Regions from separate parts of the Viridibacillus sp. FSL E2-0187 genome, predicted to be linked through region 1. Evidence: a T-box and tRNA genes for the amino acid it is inferred to sense, from the RefSeq annotation. Region 1 holds a T-box; the other regions hold tRNA genes.

Region 1 (4,845 bases):
CAGTCCATCCTAGTGCATCACTAATTGCTACTCCAACTGTTTTAGAACCAACATCTAAACCCATTATTCTCATCATTATGCCTCGTTATTCTTTTTAATGTAGAACTTCACAAGTTCCTCTAGTATTTCGTCACGCTCAAGCTTGCGAATTTTGTTACGAGCCTCTTGATGACGAGGAATATATGCCGGATCACCTGACAGCAGATAACCAACAATCTGATTAATCGGATTATACCCTTTTTCTTCTAGTGCCGCATGAACATGAAGCATAGTTTGCTTTACTTCTTGTTCCATAGATTCTTCGGGAAAATTAAATTTCATCGTTTGATCGAACGAACTCATGCTCAGCACCTCACTTTAAGTTTTTGAAAGTATAAAAAATCTTCTATTCATAGTAAGTATAACGTATTAGAGCTACCTTTTAAATAGATTTTACATAATCATAAACAGATTCAAGCGCTTCTGCAAGTTTAGAGCCATCTTTTGCTCCAGCCATCGCCATATCTGGGCGACCGCCACCTTTACCACCGCATTGTTCAGCTACTTGTTTAACGATATTTCCAGCGTGATAGTTCCCACCAGCTATGTCTTTTGTAACACCTGCGATAAGCATTACTTTATCGCCTTCAGTTGCACCTAAAACAATGATACTATTCTTCATTTTTTCTTTTAGGTCATCCATTAATTGACGTAATTGATTGTTGTCTTTTGCTTCTACTTTAGTAGCAAGAACTGTGACTTCACCAATTTCTTTAGCTGCAGATAAAATATTTGATGCTTGAGCGTTTGCAATTTTAGAAGATAGTGCAGCATTTTCGCGTTGTTGTTCTTTATAATCATGTTGTAAACCTTCAACACGTGCAACTAAATCTTTTGGATTAGCTTTTAATAGTGCTGCTGCTTGCTCCAGAATATGTTGCTCTTCTTTTGCTGCAACGAAAGCTGCTTTACCTGTAACAGCTTCAAGACGACGAGTACCTGCTCCAATTCCGCTCTCAGAAACAATTTTAAAGAAACCAATTTGTGAAGTACGGTCTACGTGAATACCACCACAAAGTTCTAATGAATAGTCGCCAACTTGTACAACACGAACTACATCACCATATTTCTCTCCGAATAAAGCCATTGCACCCATTGCTTTTGCTTCATCGATTGCTTTGTTTTCAATAATAACGGCGATATCGTCCCAAATTTTTTCGTTCACAATTTGTTCAATTGTTTCTAACTCTTCTTTTGTTACTTGACCGAAATGAGAGAAGTCAAATCGTAAACGATCTGGTCCTACATAAGAACCTGCTTGGTTTACATGATCTCCTAATGTGTCTTTTAATGCACGTTGTAATAGGTGAGTCGCTGTGTGATTTTTAATCGTTTGATTGCGAGCATCGCGATCCACAATTGCATGAACTTCATCTTCAATATGCATTTCTCCAGTTTCTATAATAACTGTATGCAAGTTTTGACCGTTCGGCGACTTCTGTACATCTTTAATTGACGCAGTGAATGAGTCATTTGAGATTGTACCATGGTCTGCAATTTGACCACCTGACTCTGCATAAAATGGCGTTTCCGAAAGAATAACTAAAACTTCTTCACCTTCAGAAGCTTCTTTCACTTCTTGTCCATTTGCTACGATTGCAACTACTTTTGTATGTGTTGTTAATGTTTCATAACCGACAAATGTACTTTCTTGGTTTAGATTAGCCAATACTTCAGATTGAACATGCATTGAATCGACGTCTTGACGAGCTGCACGAGCACGGTTACGTTGTGCTTCCATCTCTTTTTCAAAACCTTCGTGGTCTACAGTCATATTTACTTCTTCAGCATATTCTTCAGTTAATTCAACAGGGAAACCATAAGTATCGTAAAGGCGGAAAGCATCTTTACCTGGCACGATAGTTGAGTTTGCTGCTTTTTGCGTTTCAACTACTTCATTGAAAATAGCTAAACCACCGTCTAATGTTTCATGGAAACGAACTTCTTCATTTTTAATAACACGTTGGATAAAATCTTGTTTTTCTTTTACTTCTGGATAGAAGTCCACCATAATTTCGCCAACAGTTGGTACTAAATCATACATAAATGGTTTCTCAATACCTAATTGTTTTGCGTAACGTACGGCACGGCGTAGTAAACGGCGTAATACATAGCCACGTCCTTCGTTTGATGGAAGTGCCCCATCACCTATAGCAAATGCCACAGTACGAATATGGTCAGCGATTACTTTAAACGCTTCATCTTTGTTTACATCAACGTGATATTTTTCACCAGAAATACGTTCAGTATGCTCGATAATTGGCATAAATAAATCCGTATCAAAGTTTGTTGGTACATTTTGCACAACAGAAGCCATACGTTCTAGACCCATACCAGTATCAATATTTTGTTTTGGCAGCGGCGTGTATGTGCCATCAGGATTATGGTTGAACTCTGAGAAAACAAGATTCCAAATTTCTAAGTAACGCTCATTTTCTCCACCTGGATATAGTTCAGGATCTGATTCGTCTGCACCGTATGATTCACCACGGTCATAGAAGATTTCTGAGTTTGGACCACTTGGACCTTCTCCGATATCCCAGAAGTTTCCTTCAAGACGAATTAAGCGCTCCTCAGGAACCCCGATTTCATCTTTCCAGATTGTATATGCTTCAGTATCTTCAGGGTGAATAGTAATTGAAAGTTTTTCAGGTTCAAAGCCCATCCATTTTTCATCTGTTAAGAACTCCCAAGCGTAGTGAATAGCTTCTTTTTTGAAGTAATCACCGATTGAGAAGTTCCCTAACATTTCGAAGAATGTATGGTGACGAGCTGTTTTACCTACGTTTTCGATATCGTTTGTACGGATAGACTTTTGTGCATTTACTATACGAGGATTGTCAGGTATAACACGACCATCAAAGTATTTTTTTAATGTTGCTACACCTGAGTTGATCCATAATAATGATGGGTCATTAATAGGTACAAGTGGAGCACTTGGCTCTTGTTTATGTCCTTTCTCTTCAAAGAACTCAATATATTTACGACGAATTTCTGCTGCAGTTTTCATTTGCTTATTCCTCCTTTAGACAATAAAAAACCTTCATCCACTATAAAAGGGACGAAGGTTGAAAATTCGCGGTACCACCCTAGTTACAATAGACCGGTCTTGAATCTATTGTCTCTTCATTAAGCCTTAACGCGGCAAACGACAGGGATTAGCTGTACTCAGGATGAGCTTTCCAAAATGATTTGTGAAGGTTCTTGCAGCCTAGGAACCTCTTTCTGTGCACATTGCATAATGTACTTATATCCTTCGTAGTTTTAAACGATATATATATTGTTAGTTACAAATATTCGAAAATACGATTGTTTTCAAATATCGACTCAATCTTATTTTAAAAAAGGTCTTTGTATCTGTCAAATCTCTTCTTCAAGAAAATCATAAGGACTTATACCTTTCATGCCGATTAAAGGATGAATATCTAAATAATTATCAGTATTCAAGGACTGTGATTCCAACGATAGTTGCTCTTCTTGTGGCTCGACATTTGTTGAATTAGTTGTTTCTGACACTTGCGCCAATTCTGGCTCAACAGAATCTTTAACCGCCTCTAGAACTTCTTCTATTTGAAGACGTTGTGCTAAAGTAGTGTTTCTTTGAAGATCATCCGTTCTTAGCATACCATACTTAAACACATCAATTTCACCACAAAGAATGAGGAAGTTTTTTGCCCTCGTAATTCCTGTATACAACAAGTTTTTACGTAACATTTTAGAATAACCACGTACTACTGGCATAATAACTGTTTGGAATTCACTACCTTGTGATTTATGAATTGAACAACAGTAAGCAAGTGTGATCTGATTCAAATCACCGCGTTGATATGTTACTTCAATGCCATCATATGAAGCTACAAGTAAGTCTTGTTTCTCAATTGTCTCATTAGCTTTGATAATACTAATTACTTCTCCCATATCACCGTTAAAGACATTGCTATTCGGTTGATTGACAAGCTGTAAAATTTTATCACCAATACGATACGTCACATCACCAAATGTTATTTCCTTACTCTTTTCAGTTTTCTTCGGATTAACAAGTTCCTGAATCATTTTATTAATAGCATCAATGCCTGCAGGTCCTCTATACATAGGTGCTAAAATTTGCACATCATGAATGGAGAAGCCTTTCTTAACAGCACTTGATACGACTTGTTTGATAACATCTGCTACTTGGTCGGAGCTAGCTTGAATAAAAGAACGATCGGATGTTTTTGCAAGCATGTTTTGCGGCATTTCGCCTTTTTTCATTTGATGGGCAAGTTCAATAATTGATGAGCCATCTGCTTGTCTATATACATCAGTTAACTCAACAGTTGGAATTGCTTTAGAAGCAAGTAAATCTTTTAGCACTTGTCCAGGACCTACTGGCGGCAATTGATCTTGGTCACCAACAAAAATAACTTGGCAATCGTCATTTAACGATTTCAACAACTGATGAGCGAGCCATGTATCAACCATCGACATTTCGTCGACAATGATGAGCCTTCCTCCAACTTCCTTCTCCGTTTCCTCTTCCTTTTCTTGTCCAGTGAAGCCAAGCAAACGGTGAATAGTCATTGCTGGTAATTCAGTTGATTCGCTAAGACGCTTAGCTGCTCTTCCTGTCGGCGCCACTAATACAATCGGAAAAGGCTCGTCTTTTTCAATATAGTCTTTTGGATTTAAAGTTAGGCCATGAAGCTCTGCATAAACGTCTACAATCCCTCTAACTACAGTCGTTTTCCCTGTACCAGGGCCACCTGTTAAAATCATAACTGCTGAGTTAATAGCCTTCTCAATGGCGTCCACTTGCGTTTCTGCATA
Region 2 (4,845 bases), on a different contig from region 1:
TTGGGACTGAGACACGGCCCAAACTCCTACGGGAGGCAGCAGTAGGGAATCTTCCACAATGGACGAAAGTCTGATGGAGCAACGCCGCGTGAGTGATGAAGGTTTTCGGATCGTAAAACTCTGTTGTAAGGGAAGAACAAGTACGTTAGTAACTGAACGTACCTTGACGGTACCTTATTAGAAAGCCACGGCTAACTACGTGCCAGCAGCCGCGGTAATACGTAGGTGGCAAGCGTTGTCCGGATTTATTGGGCGTAAAGCGCGCGCAGGTGGTTTCTTAAGTCTGATGTGAAAGCCCACGGCTCAACCGTGGAGGGTCATTGGAAACTGGGAGACTTGAGTGCAGAAGAGGAAAGTGGAATTCCAAGTGTAGCGGTGAAATGCGTAGAGATTTGGAGGAACACCAGTGGCGAAGGCGACTTTCTGGTCTGTAACTGACACTGAGGCGCGAAAGCGTGGGGAGCAAACAGGATTAGATACCCTGGTAGTCCACGCCGTAAACGATGAGTGCTAAGTGTTAGGGGGTTTCCGCCCCTTAGTGCTGCAGCTAACGCATTAAGCACTCCGCCTGGGGAGTACGGCCGCAAGGTTGAAACTCAAAGGAATTGACGGGGGCCCGCACAAGCGGTGGAGCATGTGGTTTAATTCGAAGCAACGCGAAGAACCTTACCAGGTCTTGACATCCCAATGACCGCTCTAGAGATAGAGTTTTCCCTTCGGGGACATTGGTGACAGGTGGTGCATGGTTGTCGTCAGCTCGTGTCGTGAGATGTTGGGTTAAGTCCCGCAACGAGCGCAACCCTTGATCTTAGTTGCCATCATTTAGTTGGGCACTCTAAGGTGACTGCCGGTGACAAACCGGAGGAAGGTGGGGATGACGTCAAATCATCATGCCCCTTATGACCTGGGCTACACACGTGCTACAATGGACGATACAAAGAGTCGCTAACTCGCGAGGGTATGCTAATCTCATAAAATCGTTCTCAGTTCGGATTGTAGGCTGCAACTCGCCTACATGAAGCCGGAATCGCTAGTAATCGTGGATCAGCATGCCACGGTGAATACGTTCCCGGGCCTTGTACACACCGCCCGTCACACCACGAGAGTTTGTAACACCCGAAGTCGGTGAGGTAACCTTTATGGGGCCAGCCGCCGAAGGTGGGATAGATGATTGGGGTGAAGTCGTAACAAGGTAGCCGTATCGGAAGGTGCGGCTGGATCACCTCCTTTCTAAGGATAATTACGGAAACAGATCTTGGATCTGTCGATTAACGTCTTGCGTTCAGTTTTGAAGGTTTATAAAAACCTTATATTTTTCCGAAAAAGGGGCCTATAGCTCAGCTGGTTAGAGCGCACGCCTGATAAGCGTGAGGTCGATGGTTCGAGTCCATTTAGGCCCACCATTTTTCTTTTTTGGGGCCTTAGCTCAGCTGGGAGAGCGCCTGCCTTGCACGCAGGAGGTCAGCGGTTCGATCCCGCTAGGCTCCACCAATATTGTTCTTTGAAAACTGGATAAAACGACATTGAAGCAAATTAAGTAACACATTTTTTATTATTAAGTTTTTTAGGCTTAATAACTAACTTTTAGGTTAAGTTATTAAGGGCGCATGGCGGATGCCTTGGCACTAGGAGCCGAAGAAGGACGGCACTAACACCGATATGCTTCGGGGAGCTGTAAGTGAGCTTTGATCCGGAGATTTCCGAATGGGGGAACCCACTGTTCGTAATGGAGCAGTATCTTGACGTGAATACATAGCGTCTTGATGGCAGACCCAGGGAACTGAAACATCTAAGTACCTGGAGGAAGAGAAAGAAAAATCGATTCCCTGAGTAGCGGCGAGCGAAACGGGAATAGCCCAAACCAAGAGGCTTGCCTCTTGGGGTTGTAGGACACTCTATATGGAGTTACAAAGGAATGAGTTAAACGAAGCGGTCTGGAAAGGCCCGCCAGAGCAGGTAACAGCCCTGTAGTTGAAAGTTCATTCTCTCTTGAGTGTATCCTGAGTACGGCGGAACACGTGAAATTCCGTCGGAATCTGGGAGGACCATCTCCCAAGGCTAAATACTACCTAGTGACCGATAGTGAACCAGTACCGTGAGGGAAAGGTGAAAAGCACCCCGGAAGGGGAGTGAAATAGATCCTGAAACCATGTGCCTACAAGTAGTTAGAGCCCGTTAATGGGTGATAGCGTGCCTTTTGTAGAATGAACCGGCGAGTTACGATTACATGCGAGGTTAAGTTTTAGAAGACGGAGCCGTAGCGAAAGCGAGTCTGAATAGGGCGAATGAGTATGTGGTTGTAGACCCGAAACCAGGTGATCTACCCATGTCCAGGGTGAAGGTAAGGTAACACTTACTGGAGGCCCGAACCCACGTACGTTGAAAAGTGCGGGGATGAGGTGTGGGTAGCGGAGAAATTCCAATCGAACCTGGAGATAGCTGGTTCTCTCCGAAATAGCTTTAGGGCTAGCCTCGTGATAGAGAATCCTGGAGGTAGAGCACTGTTTGAACTAGGGGTCCATCCCGGATTACCGAATTCAGACAAACTCCGAATGCCAGTGATTTATGCACGGGAGTCAGACTGCGAGTGATAAGATCCGTAGTCAAAAGGGAAACAGCCCAGACCACCAGCTAAGGTCCCAAAGTAATTGTTAAGTGGAAAAGGATGTGACGTTGCTTAGACAACCAGGATGTTGGCTCAGAAGCAGCCATCATTTAAAGAGTGCGTAATAGCTCACTGGTCGAGTGACGCTGCGCCGAAAATGTATCGGGGCTAAACAATTCACCGAAGCTGTGGATGGACATCTTAGATGTCCGTGGTAGGAGAGCGTTCTAAGTGCTGTGAAGTCAGACCGGAAGGACTGGTGGAGCGCTTAGAAGTGAGAATGCCGGTATGAGTAGCGAAAGACGGGTGAGAATCCCGTCCACCGAATGACTAAGGTTTCCTGAGGAAGGCTCGTCCGCTCAGGGTTAGTCGGGACCTAAGCCGAGGCCGATAGGCGTAGGCGATGGACAACAGGTTGATATTCCTGTACCACCTATTTACCATTTGAGCAATGGGGGGACGCAGTAGGATAGGGTAAGCATGCTGTTGGTTATGCATGTTCAAGCAGTGAGGCGTGAAATGAGGCAAATCCCATTTCTATAACGTTGAGCTGTGATGACGAGGACGTATGTCCGGAGTTCCTGATTTCACACTGCCAAGAAAAGCCTCTAGCGAGGTAAAAGGTGCCCGTACCGCAAACCGACACAGGTAGTCGAGGAGAGAATCCTAAGGTGTGCGAGAGAACTCTCGTTAAGGAACTCGGCAAAATGACCCCGTAACTTCGGGAGAAGGGGTGCTCTAGTAGGGTGAAAGCCCGAGAGAGCCGCAGTGAATAGGCCCAGGCGACTGTTTAGCAAAAACACAGGTCTCTGCAAAACCGTAAGGTGACGTATAGGGGCTGACGCCTGCCCGGTGCTGGAAGGTTAAGAGGAGTGCTTAGCGCAAGCGAAGGTGCGAATTGAAGCCCCAGTAAACGGCGGCCGTAACTATAACGGTCCTAAGGTAGCGAAATTCCTTGTCGGGTAAGTTCCGACCCGCACGAAAGGCGTAACGATCTGGGCACTGTCTCAACGAGAGACTCGGTGAAATTATAGTACCTGTGAAGATGCAGGTTACCCGCGACAGGACGGAAAGACCCCGTGGAGCTTTACTGTAGCCTGATATTGAATTTTGATACATCTTGTACAGGATAGGTAGGAGCCAGAGATTCCGGAGCGCCAGCTTCGGAGGAGGCGTTGGTGGGATACTACCCTAGATGTATTGAACTTCTAACCCATGCCCCTTAGCGGGGTAGGAGACAGTGTCAGGCGGGCAGTTTGACTGGGGCGGTCGCCTCCTAAAGAGTAACGGAGGCGCCCAAAGGTTCCCTCAGAATGGTTGGAAATCATTCGTAGAGTGTAAAGGCATAAGGGAGCTTGACTGCGAGACCTACAAGTCGAGCAGGGTCGAAAGACGGGCTTAGTGATCCGGTGGTTCCGCATGGAAGGGCCATCGCTCAACGGATAAAAGCTACCCCGGGGATAACAGGCTTATCTCCCCCAAGAGTCCACATCGACGGGGAGGTTTGGCACCTCGATGTCGGCTCATCGCATCCTGGGGCTGTAGTCGGTCCCAAGGGTTGGGCTGTTCGCCCATTAAAGCGGTACGCGAGCTGGGTTCAGAACGTCGTGAGACAGTTCGGTCCCTATCCGTCGTGGGCGTAGGAAATTTGAGAGGAGCTGTCCTTAGTACGAGAGGACCGGGATGGACACACCGCTGGTGTACCAGTTGTTCTGCCAAGGGCATCGCTGGGTAGCTATGTGTGGACGGGATAAGTGCTGAAAGCATCTAAGCATGAAGCCCCCCTCAAGATGAGATTTCCCATTACGCAAGTAAGTAAGATCCCTCAAAGACGATGAGGTAGATAGGTTCGAGGTGGAAGTGTGGCGACATACGGAGCTGACGAATACTAATAGATCGAGGACTTAACCAAATTTTACTTAACTAACTTCAATGTAATTTATCCAGTTTTGAGAGAACAAGTTCTCTAAATAGTCTAGTGATGATGGCAAAGAGGTCACACCCGTTCCCATGCCGAACACGGAAGTTAAGCTCTTTAGCGCCGATGGTAGTTGGGGGTTTCCCCCTGTGAGAGTAGGACGTTGCTAGGCACATTAAAGCACAGCTGATTTAATCAGTTGTGCTTTTTTATATAGAAAATAGTTATAATAAATGTGGAAATCAAGGGTTATATTATGACTATTGTATTTAAAGGTTATAACAATCGATATGGGGAGTTATTTGGCAAGTATTAATTCACT
Region 3 (4,845 bases), 630 kb from region 1:
GCATGTAATAGAAGTAATGTCTCAAAAAGACTTTTGGACAATTCAAGAACTGCATGAACAAGAGGAGCTAAAAAACTATTCAGTTAACCTTGAAGTTTTCATCGAATACTTAATAGATAAAGGTTACATCTCTGTAGAGCGTGTAGAGACTAAAGGAAATAACATATATCATAGAGATTATAAGGTTGAAGAAATCGTTGATTAGTTGTATATTAATTGAGGCGTTTAAAACGCCTCAAATTTTTTTAGAAAAAGTGTTGACATGAGTATCGACATTATTGTATTATATTAATTGTCGCTAAGACGTGTTGTTAAAACTTAAAACTTTCACCCGATAAACTTTTTTAAAAAAGTTGTTGACATCGAAATTGAAGGATGTTAAGATATTAAAGTCGCTGCAACAACAACAACAACGACGAAGACAACAAAATGAACCTTGAAAACTGAACATGCAAGACGTTAATCAATAAATGTTTTTGGACATCAACTTGTTGGTGGATCAAAACAAAAATAGATATCATCTTCGGATGATACGCTAGCAAAGCTAATGAGCTTTCAAACTACTTTTATGGAGAGTTTGATCCTGGCTCAGGACGAACGCTGGCGGCGTGCCTAATACATGCAAGTCGAGCGAATGATGAAGAAGCTTGCTTCTTCTGATTTAGCGGCGGACGGGTGAGTAACACGTGGGCAACCTACCTAGTAGATTGGGATAACTCCGGGAAACCGGGGCTAATACCGAATAATCCATTTTGTCACATGGCAAAATGCTGAAAGGCGGTTTCGGCTGTCACTACTAGATGGGCCCGCGGTGCATTAGCTAGTTGGTGGGGTAATGGCCTACCAAGGCAACGATGCATAGCCGACCTGAGAGGGTGATCGGCCACATTGGGACTGAGACACGGCCCAAACTCCTACGGGAGGCAGCAGTAGGGAATCTTCCACAATGGACGAAAGTCTGATGGAGCAACGCCGCGTGAGTGATGAAGGTTTTCGGATCGTAAAACTCTGTTGTAAGGGAAGAACAAGTACGTTAGTAACTGAACGTACCTTGACGGTACCTTATTAGAAAGCCACGGCTAACTACGTGCCAGCAGCCGCGGTAATACGTAGGTGGCAAGCGTTGTCCGGATTTATTGGGCGTAAAGCGCGCGCAGGTGGTTTCTTAAGTCTGATGTGAAAGCCCACGGCTCAACCGTGGAGGGTCATTGGAAACTGGGAGACTTGAGTGCAGAAGAGGAAAGTGGAATTCCAAGTGTAGCGGTGAAATGCGTAGAGATTTGGAGGAACACCAGTGGCGAAGGCGACTTTCTGGTCTGTAACTGACACTGAGGCGCGAAAGCGTGGGGAGCAAACAGGATTAGATACCCTGGTAGTCCACGCCGTAAACGATGAGTGCTAAGTGTTAGGGGGTTTCCGCCCCTTAGTGCTGCAGCTAACGCATTAAGCACTCCGCCTGGGGAGTACGGCCGCAAGGTTGAAACTCAAAGGAATTGACGGGGGCCCGCACAAGCGGTGGAGCATGTGGTTTAATTCGAAGCAACGCGAAGAACCTTACCAGGTCTTGACATCCCAATGACCGCTCTAGAGATAGAGTTTTCCCTTCGGGGACATTGGTGACAGGTGGTGCATGGTTGTCGTCAGCTCGTGTCGTGAGATGTTGGGTTAAGTCCCGCAACGAGCGCAACCCTTGATCTTAGTTGCCATCATTTAGTTGGGCACTCTAAGGTGACTGCCGGTGACAAACCGGAGGAAGGTGGGGATGACGTCAAATCATCATGCCCCTTATGACCTGGGCTACACACGTGCTACAATGGACGATACAAAGAGTCGCTAACTCGCGAGGGTATGCTAATCTCATAAAATCGTTCTCAGTTCGGATTGTAGGCTGCAACTCGCCTACATGAAGCCGGAATCGCTAGTAATCGTGGATCAGCATGCCACGGTGAATACGTTCCCGGGCCTTGTACACACCGCCCGTCACACCACGAGAGTTTGTAACACCCGAAGTCGGTGAGGTAACCTTTATGGGGCCAGCCGCCGAAGGTGGGATAGATGATTGGGGTGAAGTCGTAACAAGGTAGCCGTATCGGAAGGTGCGGCTGGATCACCTCCTTTCTAAGGATAATTACGGAAACAGATCTTGGATCTGTCGATTAACGTCTTGCGTTCAGTTTTGAAGGTTTATAAAAACCTTATATTTTTCCGAAAAAGGGGCCTATAGCTCAGCTGGTTAGAGCGCACGCCTGATAAGCGTGAGGTCGATGGTTCGAGTCCATTTAGGCCCACCATTTTTCTTTTTTGGGGCCTTAGCTCAGCTGGGAGAGCGCCTGCCTTGCACGCAGGAGGTCAGCGGTTCGATCCCGCTAGGCTCCACCAATATTGTTCTTTGAAAACTGGATAAAACGACATTGAAGCAAATTAAGTAACACATTTTTTATTATTAAGTTTTTTAGGCTTAATAACTAACTTTTAGGTTAAGTTATTAAGGGCGCATGGCGGATGCCTTGGCACTAGGAGCCGAAGAAGGACGGCACTAACACCGATATGCTTCGGGGAGCTGTAAGTGAGCTTTGATCCGGAGATTTCCGAATGGGGGAACCCACTGTTCGTAATGGAGCAGTATCTTGACGTGAATACATAGCGTCTTGATGGCAGACCCAGGGAACTGAAACATCTAAGTACCTGGAGGAAGAGAAAGAAAAATCGATTCCCTGAGTAGCGGCGAGCGAAACGGGAATAGCCCAAACCAAGAGGCTTGCCTCTTGGGGTTGTAGGACACTCTATATGGAGTTACAAAGGAATGAGTTAAACGAAGCGGTCTGGAAAGGCCCGCCAGAGCAGGTAACAGCCCTGTAGTTGAAAGTTCATTCTCTCTTGAGTGTATCCTGAGTACGGCGGAACACGTGAAATTCCGTCGGAATCTGGGAGGACCATCTCCCAAGGCTAAATACTACCTAGTGACCGATAGTGAACCAGTACCGTGAGGGAAAGGTGAAAAGCACCCCGGAAGGGGAGTGAAATAGATCCTGAAACCATGTGCCTACAAGTAGTTAGAGCCCGTTAATGGGTGATAGCGTGCCTTTTGTAGAATGAACCGGCGAGTTACGATTACATGCGAGGTTAAGTTTTAGAAGACGGAGCCGTAGCGAAAGCGAGTCTGAATAGGGCGAATGAGTATGTGGTTGTAGACCCGAAACCAGGTGATCTACCCATGTCCAGGGTGAAGGTAAGGTAACACTTACTGGAGGCCCGAACCCACGTACGTTGAAAAGTGCGGGGATGAGGTGTGGGTAGCGGAGAAATTCCAATCGAACCTGGAGATAGCTGGTTCTCTCCGAAATAGCTTTAGGGCTAGCCTCGTGATAGAGAATCCTGGAGGTAGAGCACTGTTTGAACTAGGGGTCCATCCCGGATTACCGAATTCAGACAAACTCCGAATGCCAGTGATTTATGCACGGGAGTCAGACTGCGAGTGATAAGATCCGTAGTCAAAAGGGAAACAGCCCAGACCACCAGCTAAGGTCCCAAAGTAATTGTTAAGTGGAAAAGGATGTGACGTTGCTTAGACAACCAGGATGTTGGCTCAGAAGCAGCCATCATTTAAAGAGTGCGTAATAGCTCACTGGTCGAGTGACGCTGCGCCGAAAATGTATCGGGGCTAAACAATTCACCGAAGCTGTGGATGGACATCTTAGATGTCCGTGGTAGGAGAGCGTTCTAAGTGCTGTGAAGTCAGACCGGAAGGACTGGTGGAGCGCTTAGAAGTGAGAATGCCGGTATGAGTAGCGAAAGACGGGTGAGAATCCCGTCCACCGAATGACTAAGGTTTCCTGAGGAAGGCTCGTCCGCTCAGGGTTAGTCGGGACCTAAGCCGAGGCCGATAGGCGTAGGCGATGGACAACAGGTTGATATTCCTGTACCACCTATTTACCATTTGAGCAATGGGGGGACGCAGTAGGATAGGGTAAGCATGCTGTTGGTTATGCATGTTCAAGCAGTGAGGCGTGAAATGAGGCAAATCCCATTTCTATAACGTTGAGCTGTGATGACGAGGACGTATGTCCGGAGTTCCTGATTTCACACTGCCAAGAAAAGCCTCTAGCGAGGTAAAAGGTGCCCGTACCGCAAACCGACACAGGTAGTCGAGGAGAGAATCCTAAGGTGTGCGAGAGAACTCTCGTTAAGGAACTCGGCAAAATGACCCCGTAACTTCGGGAGAAGGGGTGCTCTAGTAGGGTGAAAGCCCGAGAGAGCCGCAGTGAATAGGCCCAGGCGACTGTTTAGCAAAAACACAGGTCTCTGCAAAACCGTAAGGTGACGTATAGGGGCTGACGCCTGCCCGGTGCTGGAAGGTTAAGAGGAGTGCTTAGCGCAAGCGAAGGTGCGAATTGAAGCCCCAGTAAACGGCGGCCGTAACTATAACGGTCCTAAGGTAGCGAAATTCCTTGTCGGGTAAGTTCCGACCCGCACGAAAGGCGTAACGATCTGGGCACTGTCTCAACGAGAGACTCGGTGAAATTATAGTACCTGTGAAGATGCAGGTTACCCGCGACAGGACGGAAAGACCCCGTGGAGCTTTACTGTAGCCTGATATTGAATTTTGATACATCTTGTACAGGATAGGTAGGAGCCAGAGATTCCGGAGCGCCAGCTTCGGAGGAGGCGTTGGTGGGATACTACCCTAGATGTATTGAACTTCTAACCCATGCCCCTTAGCGGGGTAGGAGACAGTGTCAGGCGGGCAGTTTGACTGGGGCGGTCGCCTCCTAAAGAGTAACGGAGGCGCCCAAAGGTTCCCTCAGAATGGTTGGAAATCATTCGTAGAGTGTAAAGGCATAAGGG

Evidence for each region. A T-box is a leader RNA that pairs with one kind of tRNA and senses whether it is charged. The one in region 1 lies ahead of alaS (alanine--tRNA ligase), so its partner is inferred to be a tRNA-Ala.
Region 2: it encodes a tRNA-Ala, which carries the amino acid that the T-box ahead of alaS (alanine--tRNA ligase) is inferred to sense. The anticodon was not compared.
Region 3: it encodes a tRNA-Ala, which carries the amino acid that the T-box ahead of alaS (alanine--tRNA ligase) is inferred to sense. The anticodon was not compared.

Annotation. Positions count from the first base shown of each region.
Region 1 is NZ_JBBOVG010000001.1:817,647-822,491, reverse strand. It holds gene ruvX (Holliday junction resolvase RuvX) at 1-73, opposite strand, end outside; gene MHH85_RS03885 (IreB family regulatory phosphoprotein) at 76-342, opposite strand; gene alaS (alanine--tRNA ligase) at 422-3,049, opposite strand; T-box leader at 3,094-3,308, opposite strand; gene recD2 (SF1B family DNA helicase RecD2) at 3,400-4,845, opposite strand, start outside.
Region 2 is NZ_JBBOVG010000002.1:297,146-301,990, forward strand. It holds rRNA gene MHH85_RS20620 (16S ribosomal RNA) at 1-1,230, shown strand, start outside; tRNA gene MHH85_RS20625 (tRNA-Ile) at 1,327-1,403, shown strand; tRNA gene MHH85_RS20630 (tRNA-Ala) at 1,416-1,491, shown strand; rRNA gene MHH85_RS20635 (23S ribosomal RNA) at 1,588-4,517, shown strand; rRNA gene rrf (5S ribosomal RNA) at 4,580-4,695, shown strand.
Region 3 is NZ_JBBOVG010000001.1:189,440-194,284, forward strand. It holds gene MHH85_RS00795 (nucleotidyltransferase-like protein) at 1-205, shown strand, start outside; rRNA gene MHH85_RS00800 (16S ribosomal RNA) at 566-2,118, shown strand; tRNA gene MHH85_RS00805 (tRNA-Ile) at 2,215-2,291, shown strand; tRNA gene MHH85_RS00810 (tRNA-Ala) at 2,304-2,379, shown strand; rRNA gene MHH85_RS00815 (23S ribosomal RNA) at 2,476-4,845, shown strand, end outside.